Regions from separate parts of the Nocardiopsis sp. MT53 genome, predicted to be linked through region 2. Evidence: predicted binding sites of a transcription regulator. Region 2 holds the regulator's gene; the other holds the start of a gene.

Region 1 (8,794 bases), 3.5 Mb from region 2:
GTCGAGGGCGGCCCCGTCGTGCGCGGCGCCCTGCTGCACGCGCTGGAGCACGCCCGCGACGAGGTGTTCTCCTCCACGGTCTGAGCGGTCCGGCCCCCGGCCGGTCACGGCCGCGCCCTCCCCCGCACGGTGGGGGAGGGGCGGGCGGACCGGCCGGGCCGCGACCGCGCCCCCGGCGGGTCACCCCGCGGGGCGGGCCATGGCCACCCGCGGCCGCACCCGGATCGGCTCCTCCTGTTCCCACAGGCCGCGCAGCCCCGGCCCCCACTCCCGCGGCGGCAGCACCGCGAAGCCGCGGGCCGCGTACCAGGGGCCGTTCCAGGGCAGGTCGCGGAAGGTCGTCAGGGTCACCCGGGGTGACCCGGCGGCGGACGCCCCGGAGCACACCGCCTCCAGCAGGGCCGCCCCGACCCCGCGCCGCCCGTGGTCGGGGTGCACCGCGAGCTGCTCCAGGTGCACGCCCCCGTCCAGCCGCAGGGTGGCGGCCAGCCCCAGCACCGCGCCGTCCGCCACCGCCACCAGGACCCGCTCGGCGTGCTCGAACACCTCGCGCGGATCGTCCGGCGGCAGCACCACCCCGGCCTGCGCGAACAGCGTGTCCGCGGCCAGCGACGCCGCCACCGCGCCCGCCTCGTCCCCGGGCCCCATCGGCCTGATCTCCATCGTGCTCCCCCCTGTGTGAACGCCCGCCATCATGCCCGGGCCCGAACACCGCCACCAGGGGTTTTTCACGGGCGCAGCCGCAGCCCCCTGGGGGTGGCGTGGAACCCGGCGGACACCAGAGCGGCGTCCAGCGGCGTCCCGAACACCTCGGCCCCGTCGGCCCGCTCCACCGTCACCGTGCCCAGCGCGCCGGTGCGCACCACCTCGGCCAGGGCGGCCGCGGCCCTGGCCAGCTCGTGCGGGGAGGCCCCCAGGGTGAGCGCGGAGCGCCCGCCCCGGCCCGTGTAGAGGGTGGGCCGCCCGTCGTCGACCACCACCACGGCACCCGCCGTCCGCGCCGGGCGGCCGCCCTCGCCCGCCTCCGGCCAGGGCAGTTCGCGGCCGAACGGGTTGGCCGGGTCGTCGGCGGCCAGCACCACCGGCGCCACCGCCCCGCCCCGGTTCTCCCCGGCCAGCGCCCGCAGGCGGTCCACCGCGCCGGGCAGGGCGAACTGGGCGCCGCCCAGCCCCGCCACGAAGTAGCCGCGGCGCACCCGCCCGGCCTCCTCCATCGACCGCAGCACCCAGTACTCGTCCGGGGAGATGCCGCCGCCCTGCCAGCCCTTGACCAGCAGGCCCTGCCGCTCCAGCCGGGCCTGCACCGACGCCAGGACCCGCCGGGTGGGGTCGGGCTCCCGCTCGGGCAGCACCGACCAGCGGCCCGCCGCCGTCGGCGGCCCCGACCGGGTCGGCAGCACCGCCCGCGGGGCCCGGCCCGGCCGCGGCCTCCGCGGGGGCCGCACCGGGTCGCCGGCGCCCAGGAGGGCGCGCACCGGGGCCAGGGTGTCGTTGGCGACCACGCCGTTCCAGACCAGCGACCACAGCGCCGCCACCAGGTCGGCGTCCGAGGGGGCGCCGATCCCGCCGTCGCGGGTCACCCGGTCGGCGAGGTCGCGGAAGAACAGCGCGCCGCCCTCGCGCAGCGCGGACAGCACCGCGTGCTCCGGCGAATCCGGCTCGGGGAGCACCGGGGCGGGTGCCAGCTCCGCCGCCTCGTCCGCGGGGAGCAGGACGATCCGGCCGTCCCCGCCGGGCAGCGGACCGGCGCCCGCCCATACCACGTCCCCGGCCTGGGTGAGCTCGTCCAGCATCCGCGGCTCGTAGCCCTCCACCCGGGAGGGCAGCACCAGCGACTCCAGCGCCGAGGCCGGGACGGGCGCTCCGCGCAGCGACTCCACCGCCTCGAACACCGCGTCCGGCCCGCGCCACCGCTCGCCGGGCACCGCCCGCTGCCAGGCCGGGGCGAACCGGGCCAGCGCCGCCGGGTCGACCGGCTCCACCTCCGCCCGCAGCCGGGCGATCGACCCCCGCCGCAGGCGGCGCAGCACGTCGGCGTCGCACCACTCCGTCCCGGTGCCCCCGGGGCGGAACCCGCCCCGCGAGACCCGCCCCTCCCGGGCCAGCACCCGCAGCATCCCGGCGACGGCCTCCTCGCCCAGGCCCAGCCGGGCGGCGGCCGCGGCGGTGGTGAACGGCCCGTGCGTGCGCGCGTACCTGGAGACCAGGTCGCGCACCGGATCGGCCGCGGGCTCCAGCAGCGCCCGCGGGACCCCCGGGGCCGCCGGCACCCCCAGCGCGTCCCGCAGCCGCGCGACGTCCTCCACCGCGCACCACCGCTCCACCGGCCCGCCCCCGTCCGGGGCGGGCGCCGCCGGGCCGGGCCCGGCCGCGTCGCCCCCGGCGGGCGCGGGCGGCTCCACGGCGCCGGGCAGCGGCATCCGCACCGCGCGGCCCTCCTCCTCCAGGGCGGCCAGCCACTCCGCGCGCACGCCCCGGGCGGCGGCCTCCGCCGTCGTCAGCGGCCCCAGCTCCCGCAGCAGGTCGGCCGCGGCCTCCCCGTCGCGCACCGGGGCGGCGGTGCGCTGGAGCAGGCCGTCCACCTCCGCCACCACCCCCGGGTCCAGCAGGTCCCGCAGGTCGGTGCGGCCCAGCAGGTCCGACAGCAGCGACGGGTCCAGGGCCAGAGCCCCGGCGCGCGCCTCGGCGGCCGGGGCGTCCCCCTCGTACAGGAACGCCGCCGTGTACTCCATCAGCAGCGACCGGGCGAACGGCGAGGCCCGGTCGGTCTCCACCTCCACCACGCGCACGTCGCGCGAGCGCACCCCGCGCAGCACCTCCACCAGCGCGGGCACGTCGAACAGGTCCTGCAGGCACTCGCGCGCCGTCTCCAGCACGATCGGGAACGACCCGTAGCGGCCCGCCACCGACAGCAGGTGCGAGGCGCGCAGCCGCTGCTGCCACAGCGGCATCCGCCGGTCCGGCCGCTGCCGCGGCAGCAGCAGCGCCCGGGCCGCGCACTCGCGGAACCGGGACGCGAACAGCGCCGACCCGGTCAGCTCGTCGGTGACCACCGCCTCCACGGTCTCGGGGTCCACCGCCACCAGCTCGGCCAGCACCCCCGGTTCGTCCAGGCCGCCCACGGTGTCGGGCAGGTTCAGCACGATCCCGTCGTCCCCGTGCAGCACCCGGCTCTCCACCCCGTACCGCTCCCGGATCCGCGCGGCGACGGCCAGCGCCCAGGGGGCGTGCACGCGGTCGCCCAGCGGCGAGTGGACCACCACCCGCCGGTCGCCCACCTGGTCGCGGAACCGCTCGATGACCACCGTGCGGTCGTCGGGGACGTGACCGGTCGCGTCCCGCTGCTCGCCGACGTAGGCCGCCAGGTTGCGGGCCGCCCACGGGTCCAGCCCCGCGAACTCCGCCGCCGCCTCCCGCGGCGCCTCGCCCAGCCTGCGCACCGCCGCGCCGATGGCCCGGCCCAGTTCCACCGGGCGGCCCTGGGCATCGGCCTTCCAGAACGGCATCCGGCCCGGCCGGCCCGGGGCCGGGGAGACCAGCACCCGGTCGGCGGTGATCCCCTCGATCCTCCAGGTGGTGGAGCCCAGGACGAACACGTCGCCCACCCGGGACTCGTACACCATCTCCTCGTCCAGCTCCCCGACCCGGGTCGGGCCCACCCGTCGCCCTCCACCACCCTCAACGGACGCCTTCGGCGCGGTCCCTCCTTCTCGTCGCCCTCCACCACCCTCAACGGACGCCTTCGGCGCGGTCCCTCCTTCTCGTCGCCCTCCACCACCCTCAACGGACGCCTTCGGCGCGGTCCCGTCCTGTTCCGCGCCCTCCGCGCCGGCCAGGTGCACCGTGTACATGCCCCGGTCGGGGATGGTGCCCCCGGCGACCACCGCCAGCCGCTGGGCGTCGGGCCGGGCCCGCAGGACGCCCTCCCGGCGGTCCCACACCAGGCGGGGCCGCAGCTCGGCGAACTCGTCGGAGGGGTAGCGGCCCGACAGCATGTCCAGGACCGACTCCAGCACGCTGTCGGCCAGGTCGGAGAACGGGGCGGCCCGCCGCACCACCGCGGCCAGCTCCGCCACCGGCCACTCGTCCATCGCGACCATCGCGACGATCTGCTGGGCCAGCACGTCCAGCGGCGACCGGGGCATGCGCAGCGGTTCGATGTCGCCCGCGCGCATCCGCTCCACCGCCACCGCCGTCGTGAGCAGGTCGCCCCGGAACGCCGGGAGGAACACCCCGCGCGAGGTACCGCCCACCTGGTGCCCGGCCCGCCCCACCCGCTGGAGCCCGGACGCCACCGACGGGGGCGCGGCCACCTGCACCACCAGGTCCACCGCGCCCATGTCCACACCCAGCTCCAGGCTGGAGGTGGCCACCACGCAGCGCAGCCGCCCCGCCTTGAGGTCGTCCTCGACCACCGCCCGTTCGGCCTTGGACATCGACCCGTGGTGGGTGCGGGCGATGACCGGCGCGGCGCCCCGGCTGCTCCCGGACTGGGCGATGACGAGCGCGGGCACCTCCGCGGGCGGCAGGTCGGCGCCGTGGCGCTCGGCGTACAGGTCGTTGAGGCGGGCGCACAGCCGCTCCGCGGTCCGCCGGCCGTTGGTGAACACGATGGTGGACCGGTGCTCCTCCACCAGGTCCAGCACCCGGCGCTCCAGGTGCGGCCACAGCGAGCCGGCGCCGGCCGGGGGACCCGCGGCCGGAGGGGCGCCCGCGGGGGAGGCGTCCGCCGGGACCGGGGGACCGGGGGCCTTCGGCGGCTCCACCTCCGCGCCGGTCTCCTCCGGGTCCCCGGGACCCAGGGCCCGGGGCGGCGGGGGCAGGTGGGGCTCCTCCATGTCGAACACCGGCACCGCCACGCTCAGGTCCAGGTGCGGCGCGTCCGGCGGCGCCACGATCGCGGCGCCGCCCAGGAACTCCGCGACCGTCTCCGCCGGGCGCACCGTCGCCGACAGGCCGATCCGCAGGGTGCGCCGGTCCACCAGCTCCTCCAGCCGCTCCAGGCTCAGGGCCAGGTGGGCGCCGCGCTTGGTGCCCGCCAGGGCGTGCACCTCGTCCACGATCACCGTCTCCACCCCGGCCAGCCCCTCGCGGGCCCGCGAGGTCAGCACCAGGAACAGCGACTCGGGGGTGGTGATGAGGATGTCCGGCGGCCGGGTGGCCATCCGCCGCCGCTCGTCCGCCGGGGTGTCGCCGGTGCGCACGCCCACCGACACCGGGGACACCGGGGCGCCCGACTCCGCGGCGGCCGCCGAGATGCCCGCCAGCGGGACGCGCAGGTTGCGCTCCACGTCCACGGCCAGCGCCTTGAGGGGAGAGACGTACAGCACCCGGCACCGGCGGGCCGGGTCCTCGGGGACCGGGGAGGAGAGCAGGCGGTCCAGCGACCACAGGAACGCCGCCAGCGTCTTGCCCGACCCGGTCGGGGCCACCACGAGGGTGTCCTCCCCGCCCGCGACCGACGCCCAGGCGCCCTCCTGGGCCGGGGTCGGTCCGCCGGGGAAGGCGCGTTCGAACCAGGCCCGGGTGGCGGGCCCGAAGAAGGACGGTGTCATCCGTTCAGTCTGCACCCCGGGGGCGACGATTCCGGGGAGGCGGCCTGTGGACGACGGCCGACACCGGAGCGGGGGATCGACGATACTGGGGCCGATGAGACTGACTGTTTTCTGGCACAACATGTACGAGCAGTTCGGCGAGGCGTACGCGCAGAGCCTGGCCAAGGACTACGTGATCGAGGGGCTGGGCTCGCGCACCGTCGAGGGGGCGCTCGCCGACGGGGTCGCGGCCAAGGAGGTCTGGCGGGCCGTCTGCGACGCGTTCGACCTCCCGGCCGCGGCGCGCTGACCACAGGGGAGAAGAGGGGGGACGCGTTCGCGCGTTCGAACGGAAATCGAACAGGGGTTCGGGTAGGCTGGGTTTTCCACAGGCCGACGCCGGACATCGCGATTGTCGGACCGACCGCGTAGCGTCGTGCGCATCATGAAGAAGAAGGCATCGACCCAACAGGGGTATCCCGTGGCATCTGGAGACCGAGAGAAGGCTCTCGAAACCGCCCTCGCGCAGATCGAGCGGCAGTTCGGCAAGGGCTCCGTCATGCGCCTGGGCGACGACGACCGTCCGCCCATCGAGGCCATCCCCACCGGGGCGATCGCCCTCGACGTGGCGCTGGGCATCGGCGGCATCCCGCGCGGCCGGATCATCGAGGTGTACGGCCCCGAGTCCAGCGGTAAGACCACCGTCGCGCTGCACGCGGTGGCCAACGCGCAGCGGCTGGGCGGCATCGCCGCGTTCGTCGACGCCGAGCACGCGCTGGACCCCGAGTACGCCAAGAAGATCGGCGTCGACACCGACAACCTGCTGCTGTCCCAGCCGGACACCGGCGAGCAGGCGCTGGAGATCGTCGACATGCTGATCCGCTCCGGCGCCGTCTCCATCATCGTCATCGACTCCGTGGCGGCCCTGGTGCCCCGCGCCGAGATCGAGGGCGAGATGGGCGACAGCCACGTCGGCCTGCAGGCCCGGCTCATGTCGCAGGCGCTGCGCAAGATCGCCGGCGCGCTCAACCAGACCGGCACCACCGCGATCTTCATCAACCAGCTCCGCGAGAAGGTCGGCGTGATGTTCGGCTCCCCGGAGACCACCAGCGGTGGCCGGGCGCTGAAGTTCTACTCGTCGGTGCGCCTGGACGTGCGCCGCATCGAGACCCTCAAGGACGGCACCGACGCGGTCGGCAACCGCACCCGCGTCAAGGTCGTCAAGAACAAGGTCGCGCCGCCCTTCAAGCAGGCCGAGTTCGACATCCTGTACGGGGTGGGCGTCTCCCGCGAGGGCAGCCTCATCGACCTGGGCGTGGAGCACGGCATCGTGCGCAAGTCGGGCGCCTGGTACACCTACGACGGCACCCAGCTCGGCCAGGGCAAGGAGAACGCGCGCAACTTCCTGCGCGACAACTCCGACATCGCCAACGAGGTCGAGAAGAAGATCAAGGAGAAGCTGGGCGTCTCCACCGGCGACGACAGCGCCTCGGGTCCGGAGGACCCCAAGGCCGCGGCCGCCGACAAGGCCCCTGCCGACAAGACGGTCCCCGCCGCGGCTCCGGCGGCCGCCGACAAGGCCCCCGCCAAGAAGGCCCCGGCCAAGACCACCACCGTCAAGGCGCCCGCGACGGATGCGTGAGGCCGACACCCCGCCGGACGGCGACGGCCCCGACGCCGCGCCGTCGTCCGGCGGGGAGAAGGCACTGAACAGGGCCCGCACCCTGGCCCTGCGGATGCTCGCGCACAAACCGCGCACCGCCGCGCAGCTGGAGGCCGGCCTGCTCCGCCGCGGCCACGAGGAAGAGGTCGTGGCCGTGGTCATGGAGGAGTGCACGCGGGCCGGACTGGTGGATGACGCCGTCTTCTCCCGCGCCTGGGTGAGCTCGCGCCACCACGGCCGGGGCCTGTCCCGTGCCGCGCTCACCCGTGAGCTGCGCACCCGCGGTGTGGCCGAGGAGACCGTGCGCGACGCGGTCGCCGAACTCGGCGACGAGGAGGAGGCGGCCGCCGCCCGGGCCCTGGCCCGGCGCAGCCTCTCCGGCAGCCGCGGCCGCGAGCGCGAGACCCGCGTCCGCCGCGCCCTGGGCGTCCTGGCCCGCAAGGGCTACGGCGGCGGCCTGTCCTACCGGATCGTCCGCGAGGAACTGGAGGCTGAGGGCCTCGACCTCGACCCGGACTTCCCGGAGTGAGTCTCACCCCGGTGTACGAGACGCACGCCACCACGACCGACAAAGAGGCGGGCACCGCCACGGGGCGGGGACCCGGAGAGCCCTCCCCGCCGGGCCGGGGACAGGCGCGCGAGCTGGGCGCGCGCCGGGGGAATGAGCACTTCGACGCGGTCTTCGCCTCAGACCCGGCCCGTGCGGTCGAGACCGCGCGCCTGGCCTTCCCCGGCCGCCGTCTCCACCGCGACCGGCGGTCGCGGGAGTGCGACCACGGTCGGTTTCGTGACGGAGGAGGCGACATGACCGAGGAGGTCGTCCCGATCCTGCGGGTGGCCGACGCGGAGGCGGCGGCGCGGTGGTACACGCGGCTGGGGTTCGCGTTCGGCTGGGAGCACCGGTTCGAGCCGGGGTTCCCGGCGTTCGTCGAGGTGCGCCGGGGGCGGGTCCGGCTGTTCCTGTCGGAGCACGAAGGAGACGCGCGACCGGACACCCTGGTCTATCTGCGGCTGAACGACATCGACGCCGTGGCCGCCGAGTTCGGCGTCCCGGTGGAGGAGGCGCCGTGGGGCCGCGAGCTGGAGCTGCGCGACCCCGACGGCAACCGGCTGCGCATCGGCGTCCCGACCGACTGAGCGGTCAGGCCTCGGGGGTCCGGGCGGCCGGCCCGGCGACCGGCGCCGCGGCGTCCGGCTCCGGGGCGGGCTCCCCGCCGGGGGCCTCCGCGCCGTCCGGCGGGGCCTGGACTGGCTCGGGTTCGGGCTCCGGTTCGGGTCGCGGGGCGGGCGGCTCGGTGGCGAGCTCCAGCGGCGGCGCGTCCGACGTGAACCCGAACACCCGCGCGTACAGCGCCAGCTCGGCCTCCAGCGACTCCCTGCGCGCCTTCTCCCCGGTGAACCCGTGCGCCTCGCCCTCGAACTCCACCAGCGCGTACGGCACCTTCCGCCCGCCCAGCGCCGTCGCCATGGCGAACGCCTGGTCCGGGGTCACCACCGGGTCGTCCAGGCCCTGGAGCAGCAGCACCGGCACGTCGATCTCCGAGGCCAGGTTGATCGGCGAACGCTCCCGGTAGCGCTCCACGAACCCCGGCAGCAG
Region 2 (8,794 bases):
CGAGCAGGTCGGTGCCCATCCCCCGGCAGTGGGTGAGCGTGAGCAGGAACAGGCCGGTGTTGTCCACCAGGGCGGGGTCGGCGTCGGGCCGGGCCACCTCCTCGTGCGCTCGGGTCCCTACCAGGACCGCGTGCGCGAAGTACCCCTGGGCGATGTCGCCGTCCGCCGGGCGGCGCAGCAGCCACTGCCGCGCCTCCTCCGTGTCCTGGCGCAGCAGCGCCTTCACGGCGTACACCAGCCCCCACCCCTGGGAGCGCTCGGCCGCCCAGAGCAGGGAGTCCGTCGCGTCCGGCAGCCGCTCCAGGATCCGGTAGGCCAGCGGGCCGAAGGTCTCCGAGTACAGCGAGACCGTCTGTACCAGCGGAATGTCGGCGGGTTCGGCGCTCTCCAGCAGCAGAGCCAGTCCGATGAGGACGGAGTTGACGTCGGTGGCGCGGCGGACCAGCCAGCGGCCCGTCCGGCGGGCGTGCGCCGGGTCCGCCTCGCGCACGGCCTCGGTGATCCGCTCGTCCCGGAAGATCGGCACGGCCACCTCGCGCACCGCCCACCCCAGGAAGCGAGGGTGCAGGTCCGGCCAGGCCAGGTGGGCGCGCACGGCCTCGGCGGCGTCGATCCCGATCCGGTCGCGCGGCGCGTGGCGCAGGTTCATCGCCCCCTCCGGGAAGGGGTCGTTCTGCGGCTCCAGGGGGCCGTCGGGGATGCGGGCGTGCAGGCACAGGGCGTGCTCGTACAAGGAGATCCCGGCACCGGGCGCCGGGCTCACCACGCGTTCGTGGACTCGCTTCCGTTGGTCATGCGGGGAATGCTCCCACGCCTCCCCGCCCCGCACAAGGCGTTGCGGAAACGGCCACCCCCGTTCACGCCCGGGGAGTTCGCCGGGCTGCACTGCGCGGGCTCAGACGGACCAGAGGGCACCGCGGCGGTGGCGGCCGGAAGGCCACACGACCTCCTCGGCCGCGTCCGGGACGAGGTGCCCGTCGGCGGTGACCGCGCGTCGGGTCAGGCCGACGGCCCGGCGGGCGCGGCAGCGCTCACGCCGTTCGGCGACGGCCGCCTCCGCACCCAGGGAGCCGTCCCGGACGAGGACCCGGGCGAGTTCGTGGACCCGCACCCGGCGGACCACGCGTTCCGGGGGACGGCCGCGGGCGTACCGCAGGCCGACCAGCGGCCTGCCCTCCCGGTGGATCCGCGCGTGGTGGGCGGTGCGCGCCATGGGTGCTCCCTCCGCTCGCCGTGAGCGTAGCGGAGGGGGCACCCCGGGTTCAGCTGCAGCCGCTGGTGGAGCCGCAGCCCTCGCAGACGTAGCAGCTCCCCGCCGGGCGCATCTTGGTCCCGCAGGTGACGCACAGCGGGGCGTCGGCGACGAACCCCTGCGCGCGCTCGACCACCTCCGTGGTGGAGTGCGCGTCGTCCGCCCGCGCGGACGGCGCGACCCGCGGCTCCCGCTCGCCGGTCGGCGCCGACTGGGCGTAGGACTCCACCTGCGCCGCGACCTGCGCCGGGTCCTCCCCCGCCAGCTGCGCCTGCCGCTCGGCCGCGGAGAACACCCCCAGGGCCGCCCGCTCCTCGTAGGGCAGGTGGTCCAGCGCCAGGCGGCGGAAGATGTAGTCCATCACCGACTGCGCCATGCGGATGTCGGGGTCGTCGGTCATCCCGGCGGGATCGAACCGCATGTTGGTGAACTTCTCCACGTACGTGTCCAGGGGGACCCCGTACTGCAGGGCGATGGAGATCGCGATCGAGAACGCGTCCATGACCCCGGCCAGGGTGGACCCCTGCTTGCCGAGCTTCATGAACACCTCGCCCAGCCCGTCGTCGGGGTAGGACCCCGCGGTGATGTACCCCTCGGCCCCGCCCACCGAGAACGACGTGGTCTCGCTGGGGCGCTTCTTGGGCAGCCGCCGCCGCACCGGCCGCGCGGGCGCCTCGGCCTCCTGCGGCTCCTTCTTCGCGGTGGACAGGGGCTGCCCGACCTTGCAGTTGTCCCGGTAGACGGCGAGTGCCTTCAGGCCGAGCTTCCAGCCCTGGAAGTAGATGTGCTCGAAGTCCTCGACGGTGGCCTCCTCCGGCACGTTCACCGTCTTGGAGATCGCCCCGGACAGGAACGGCTGCACGGCGGCCATCATGCGCACGTGGCCCATGGGCTCGATGAACCGGCGGCCCATGGCGCAGTCGAAGACCGGGTAGTGCTCCTCGCGCAGGCCGGGGGCGTCGACCACGTGGCCCTGCTCGGCGATGTACTCGACGATCGCCTCGACCTGCTCGGGCTGGTACCCGAGGTGCTCCAGGGCCCGCGACACCGAGCGGTTGACGATCTGCATGGACCCGCCGCCGACCAGTTTCTTGAACTTCACCAGCGAGAAGTCCGGCTCGATCCCCGTCGTGTCGCAGTCCATCATGAACCCGATGGTGTTGTGGCTGACGAGCCCGTTGGCCACATAGGTGACATTGTCGGGGACCGAGAGGTCGTAGGTGGGCTGCACGCCCCCGTCCTCGTTGGCCGCCACCCGCTCGAAGAGGTACCCGAGGGCGCGCCCCAGGCGGGCGTCCGGCGTCCCGGCGTGGACCAGCGAGGCGGTGCGGCGGGGCACACCCGCGTACTTGCGCAGGGCCTGCAGGACGTCGCCGCGGAGCGGGTGCCCCGGCGGGACCAGGTCGTCCCAGACCGCACGCGGCAGCACGATCCGGTCCCGCTTCGGCGCGCGGTCCGGTTCCAGGTCCGCCACGAGCCGGTTCTTGCGGTCGCCCATGAAGCCGACCGCCTCGTCGAAGCGCAGGGCGTGGTCGAGGTTGCGCAGCCGGAGGATGTACAGGTCCCCGCCCAGGCCGCTGCGGGTCGTCCGAGTGGTGGTCGCCATGCCCAGGGCCAGCAGCAGGGTGCGCACCTCCCCGGCGAAGGCGTCGTGTGCGGTGGACAGGCTCGGGACCCCTTCGAGCACTGTGCCATCGGCCTCGAAGAGGCCCCGCAGGAAGGCCGCGTACACGGCGGGATCGTTGGCCTCCAGGACCGCCGAGGGCACCCGGGGCGTCCACCCCTTGCCCGTGTGGTCCTGTCCGGGCGATCCCTTGGCGAACCCGGCCGCCTTCCACCACCGGGCCAGCCGGACCGAGGAGAGCAGGACCTCCAGGTAGCCCTGCCTGCGCGTCACCTTCGGGACCAGCCCGAAGCAGCCTTTGGCCAGGACGGCCAGGCGTTCGGCGACGTCCTCGTCGGTGTCGGCGACGCAGAGCCGGATCCCCTCGGCGTGCAGGCTGCCGTCCCCCATGAAGTAGCCGACGAGTTCGGCCAGCTCCTCATCGACCGTGTCGGGGACGGTGACCCCCCGGTCGCCCGTGTAGTAGGCCTGGTCCAGGACCGGCAGCGCCACGTTCCGCGGGACGCCGACGAGGGTCCCCATCTGCAGCGGGACGAGGTCGCCCTCGGAGATGTCCGCGAAGCGCTTCCACCTCCAGGCCCCGTCCGCGTCCACCACCTTGATCCGGTGGGTGTGCGTTCCCTGGAGCCGGTAGCCGCCCTCGGTGACGATGCGGCGGGTGGGCGCCTCGCCGTTGACGTAGAACTTCGTGGCCCGCCTCGGTCCCTCGTCCGTGGAGACGGTGGCGGACAGGTCCTGCCAGCGGGGGCCGTGCACATCGCCCAGCTCGGTCAGCCGGGTCAGCCCCCGGTCGGTGGTGACCAGGGTGTCCCCGGTCAGGCACCCCGTGGGCGCGAGGAGGCTCGCCTGGGCGTTGCGCCAGCCGTGGCGTTCTCCGGTCTCCAGGCAGTCGGCCCAGGCGCGGGTGGCGGCGGCGTGGATCGGCTCCTCCAGGGCGCCGACGGTGCGCAGGGCGCCGTTGGCGGCGGCGTGCTTGCGCATGACGCGGATGTGGGACGCCTCGTTGCGCCGGTAGCCCTCGTAGGGGCCCACCGCACCGGCCAGCTCGGCGCTGCGCCGGTAGGCGACGCCGGTCATCAGCGAGGTGATCGCGGCGGCGACGGCGCGCCCGCCCTCGGAGTCGTAGGCGTGGCCGGTGGCCATGAGCAGGGCGCCGAGGTTGGCGTAGCCGATGCCGAGCTGGCGGTAGGCGCGGGTGGTCTCGGCGATCTTCTCTGTGGGGAAGTCGGCGAACGTGATGGAGATGTCCATCGCGGTGATGACCAGCTCCGTCAGCCGGGTGAACCCCTCCACGTCGAACGTGCCGTCCTCGCGCAGGAACGCGAGCAGGTTGATCGACGCCAGGTTGCAGGACGAATCGTCCAAATGGAGGTATTCCGAGCACGGGTTGCTGGCGGTGATACGTCCGGACTCGGGGGTGGTGTGCCAGTCCTGGATGGTGTCGTCGTACTGGACGCCCGGGTCGGCGCACTCCCAGGCGGCCTCGGCCATGCGGTGGAACAGGGCCTTGGCGTCGACCTCGTCGACGACCTCGCCGGTGGTGCGGGCGACCAGGCCGAAGCGCCCGCCGTCCTCGACGGCGCGCATGAACGCGTCGGAGACCCGCACCGAGTTGTTGGCGTTCTGGTACTGGACGCTGGCCATGTCGGCGCCGCCCAGGTCCATGTCGAACCCGGCGTCGCGCAATGCCCGGATCTTGCGCTCCTCGTGCGCCTTGGTGTCGATGAACTCCCCGATGTCGGGGTGGTCGACGTCGAGCACCACCATCTTGGCGGCCCGCCGGGTGGCCCCGCCGGACTTGATGGTGCCCGCGGAGGCGTCGGCGCCGCGCATGAACGACACGGGCCCCGAGGCGCTGCCCCCGGAGGAGAGCAGTTCTCTGCTGGAGCGGATCCGGGAGAGGTTGACCCCCGCCCCCGAGCCGCCCTTGAAGATGATCCCCTCCTCCTTGTACCAGTCGAGGATCGACTCCATGGTGTCGTCGACCGACAGGATGAAGCAGGCGCTCACCTGGGCCTTCGCGCGGGTTCCGACGTTGAACCACACGGGTGAGTTGAAGCTGAAGAGCTGGTGGGCGAGCGCGTACTTGAGTTCGTGGTCGAAGACCTCGGCGTCGGCCTCGCCGGCGAAGTACCCGTGCTCGCGGCCGGTGCGGGTGTAGACGCCGACGACCCGGTCGATGAGCTGTTTGAGGCTCCACTCCCGTTCCGGGGTGCCGAGCGCGCCCCGGAAGTATTTCCCGGCGACGATCTGTGTGGCGTTCATCGACCAGGTCGAGGGGAACTCGACCCCGCGCTGTTCGAAGTTCACCGTTCCGTCGCGCCAGTTCGTCATGACGACGTCCCGGCGCTCCCATTCCAGGGTGTCGTAGGGATGAACGCCTTCGGTGGTGAAGATCCGCGGGATCTTCAGCCCCTTGCGCCTCCCCTTGCCCTTGCGTCCCGTCGATCCGCTGGTGGTTTCCGTCATGGCGGAGTCCCCCGAAGATAGGGCGCGGGCGCGGCCCGCGCGCGGAACCGTTGCTCGGGGGCGTTCCCTCGGCGCCCCCGGGGAGCGGTGCGTCAGGCCGTGGTGTCGGCCTCTTCCTTGGCCCGGGCCTCGGCCTCGCGGTCGCTGCGCAGGCTGGCGATCTCGGCCTCGAAGTCGGCGAGGCTCTCGAAACCGCGGTAGACACTGGCGAAGTGCAGGTAGGCGACCTCGTCGAGGTCGCGCATGGGGCCCAGGATGGCCAGGCCGATCTCGTGGGCCGGGACCTCCGCGACGCCTCGGCCGCGGATCTCCTCCTCGACCTGCTGGCCGAGCTTGGCCAGCGCGTCCTCGGAGACCGGGCGGCCCTGGCAGGCCCGGCGGACCCCGGCGATGATCTTGGTCCGGCTGAAGGGCTCGGTGACGCCGGAGCGCTTGGCGACCATCAGCAGGACGGTCTCCTGTGTGGTGAAACGGCGTTCGCAGGCAGGACAGGAACGGCGGCGGCGGATGGCCGCGCCGTCGTCGGTGGACCTGCTGTCGATCACCCGGGTGTCCGGATGGCGGCAGAACGGACAGTGCATCCCGGCTCACCTGCTTCCCTCGCCGAACTGACAACCCTGGGTCTACTTAACCACAACTCCTGGGCCGACGCCTCAAACAGCGACACCAGATGTTGTGGTCGAACCTAGTCGGAGGGTCGGACGAACCGCAACTTTCGCGCGCCCCGCGTGTCACAGCCGCGCGCCGCCCAGGATATCGCCGCGAATCCCCTTCCACGGCGCGGCTCGGGGTTTTCGGTCGACCCCTTGCCCGGGGGTGATCCGCCCCGCATCCCCCCGTTCTCGAACCCGACGGCACATCTTCCGCCATTCCGGGGGCGACGCGACGTGAACACGTGTACACACGTAAGTGAGGCCGGAAAAGCGCCGCGGAAAATCCTCTCGGCAATTGTCCACAGGCCTCGAACGCTTGTTTGATATCACCGTGCGCAACGACTAACGTTGGCCTTGATTTCACGCCGGTTTCGCCATCACGTGGACACAGGGTCCGGAGCGGTCGCAGACCGGTGGTGGCCAGTCGTGCAAGCAGGCCCTGACCGAACCGATGCCGAGGAGGCCGGCCGTGCCGGAGGAGAATCCCGGACCCCTGGATTCCGCAACCACCACCGTTCTCGCGCCCGTGGGCGAGGCGGGCGCGCCCGAGGAGGCGCCCAAGCTCACCGCCCGCCAGCAGAGCGTCCTGAACTGTATCCAGCGGTACCTGCGCGAGCGCGGCTACCCGCCGTCGATCAGGGAGATCGGGGAGTCGGTCGGCCTGTCCAGCCCCTCCAGCGTCGCGCACCAGCTCAAGGTGCTCCAGCGCAAGGGCTACCTGTACCGCGACCAGAACCGGCCGCGGGCCGTGGAGCTGCGCCAGCCGGGCCGCCCCGGGGTGCGCGCGCTGGTCGCCGCCGAGGAGTCCGACCCGGCGCACGCCGCCCGGGTGCCCCTGGTGGGGCGGATCGCCGCGGGCGGCCCGATCCTGGCCGAGGAGTCGGTGGAGGACGTGCTGTCGCTGCCGCGGCAGCTGGTCGGCGAGGGCCGGCTGTTCATGCTCACCGTGGTCGGCGACTCGATGACCGACGCCGCCATCACCGACGGGGACATGGTGGTGGTCCGCCAGCAGCCGGACGCCGAGAACGGGGACATCGTCGCGGCGCTGCTGGACGAGGAGGCCACGGTCAAGGTGCTGCGCCGCACCGAGGACGGGCACGTGTGGCTGATGCCGCGCAACGACGCCTACGAGCCGATCAACGGCGACGCGGCCACCATCCTGGGCAAGGTCGTCACCGTGATGCGCCGGGTCTGAGCGATACGCCCCCGGTCGCCCCCCGGCCGGTCCGCCCCGCCGGGCGGGACCGGGCGCGGGTCCGCGGGCGGTACGGGACATGTCGCACCCGTGCGGGGCCACGGGTGCGACCGGCGGGCCGCCGCGGCGGCCGGTGGCCGTCCCGGACACCGGTGGCGGCCCCCGCCGCTCCGGGCCGCCCGGGGCGTCGGGCGTCCTCCCGGGCGCCTAGGCTATGGGGGTGTTCGCTTCCCTCGTCTTCCCGCGTGCCCGAGGGCGCGCCGTGGCGGTCGCCGCGGCCGCGGCCCTGCTGTCGACCTCCGCCTGCGCTCCGGCCGGGGAGGAGGCCGCCCCGCCGCCCGGGGTGGCGGGTTCCGAGCGTGAGCTGAGCTTCACCGTGGACGGGATCGAGGTGTTCGCCACCCTCACCCTGCCCGCGGACACGTCCGGCCCGGTCCCGGGCGCGCTGATCGTCTCGGGCAGCGGCCCCACCGACCGCGACGGCAACGCCGACATGCGCCCCGACGCGAACACCAACCTCAACTTCGCCCGCCTCCTGGCCGATTCGGGGGTGGCCTCCCTGCGCTACGACAAGCTCGGCAGCGGCGAGACCGGACTGGGCGGCCTCGACCCGGAGGCCCCGGTGGACCCGGACGTGTTCGACGCCCAGATGGCCGCTGCCTACGAGGCGCTGGTGGGGCAGAGCGAGGTGGACCCGGCCCGCACCGCGGTGGTCGGACACAGCGAGGGCTCCCTCTACGCGCTGCGCGCCCACACCCTGGTGGACGCCGCGCCGGCCCTGGTGCTGGCCGCACCGGTGGGCGACCGCTACCTGGACGTGCTGGACCGCCAGCTCACCGAGCAGGTGCGCGCGGTCGAGGCGGCTGGGCAGCTCACCGAGACGGAGGCGGTGACCATGCTCTCCGACGCCCGCGCCGGGCGGGCCGCGGTGCGCGGCGGCCGGGAGGTCCCCGACGACCTCACCGGCGTCGTCGGCACCCTGTACTCGCCGCAGAACGCCGGGTTCCTGGCCCGGATGGACCGGATGGACCCGGTGGAGCTGGCCGCGGAACTGCCCGAGGACACCCCGGTCCTGGTGCTGTGGGGCGAGGCCGACGCCCAGGTCACCGGCGAGGAGGTGGACCGGCTGATGACCGGCCTGCCCCGGGCCGAGCGGGTGGACATCCCCGACGCCGACCACATCTTCCGCGTCTACGAGGACGGGCCGGGGGCGACGGTGCTGGACGCCGAGCGCCCCTTCGCCCCGCAGGTCGCCCCGGCGCTGGCGGAGTTCGTCGACACCGCCTGGTGACCGGCGGGCCGCGGTGACGGCGCGTCCGTCACCGCGGCCCGACCCGCCGGGGCGGGGTCAGTCGTCCTCGGTGGTGATCTCCTCGGGAAGGGCGTCCACGGTGGCGCGGGCGATCTCCTCGGCGCCGGCGGAGAGGCGCTCCTCGTCGGCGGGTTCGCGGCCGTCGTACCCGGCGGCGGCCGAGTAGCAGGTCTCCAGGTAGAGGTTGGACACCCGCACCGCCACGCAGGAGGTGGTGTAACCGGTCTCGTCGAGCCAGGTCACCGCCTCCTCCCCCAGGTCGTCGACCGGGGAGGTGCTCTGGGCCCCG

The links. Region 2 encodes LexA, which represses DNA repair genes until DNA is damaged. Its sites were predicted from a motif close to TCGAACANNTGTTCGA; they were not measured.
Region 1: the regulator LexA is predicted to act here: its motif matches at 5,891-5,906, upstream of recA (recombinase RecA).

The regions. Positions count from the first base shown of each region.
Region 1 is NZ_CP080599.1:324,123-332,916, reverse strand. Features, by position in the region: gene K1J57_RS01420 (ROK family transcriptional regulator) at 1-84, shown strand, start outside; gene K1J57_RS01415 (GNAT family N-acetyltransferase) at 181-648, opposite strand; gene K1J57_RS01410 (DEAD/DEAH box helicase) at 729-5,555, opposite strand; gene K1J57_RS01405 (DUF3046 domain-containing protein) at 5,650-5,844, shown strand; gene recA (recombinase RecA) at 6,016-7,176, shown strand; gene K1J57_RS01395 (regulatory protein RecX) at 7,169-7,726, shown strand; partial or broken gene K1J57_RS34115 (histidine phosphatase family protein) at 7,723-7,926, shown strand; gene K1J57_RS33265 (glyoxalase superfamily protein) at 8,002-8,334, shown strand; gene K1J57_RS01385 (prolyl oligopeptidase family serine peptidase) at 8,339-8,794, opposite strand, start outside.
Region 2 is NZ_CP080599.1:3,978,890-3,987,683, reverse strand. Features, by position in the region: gene K1J57_RS17820 (hypothetical protein) at 1-763, opposite strand, end outside; gene K1J57_RS17815 (hypothetical protein) at 896-1,213, opposite strand; gene K1J57_RS17810 (vitamin B12-dependent ribonucleotide reductase) at 1,263-5,345, opposite strand; gene nrdR (transcriptional regulator NrdR) at 5,438-5,926, opposite strand; gene lexA (transcriptional repressor LexA) at 6,468-7,193, shown strand; gene K1J57_RS17795 (S9 family peptidase) at 7,408-8,484, shown strand; gene K1J57_RS17790 (hypothetical protein) at 8,542-8,794, opposite strand, start outside.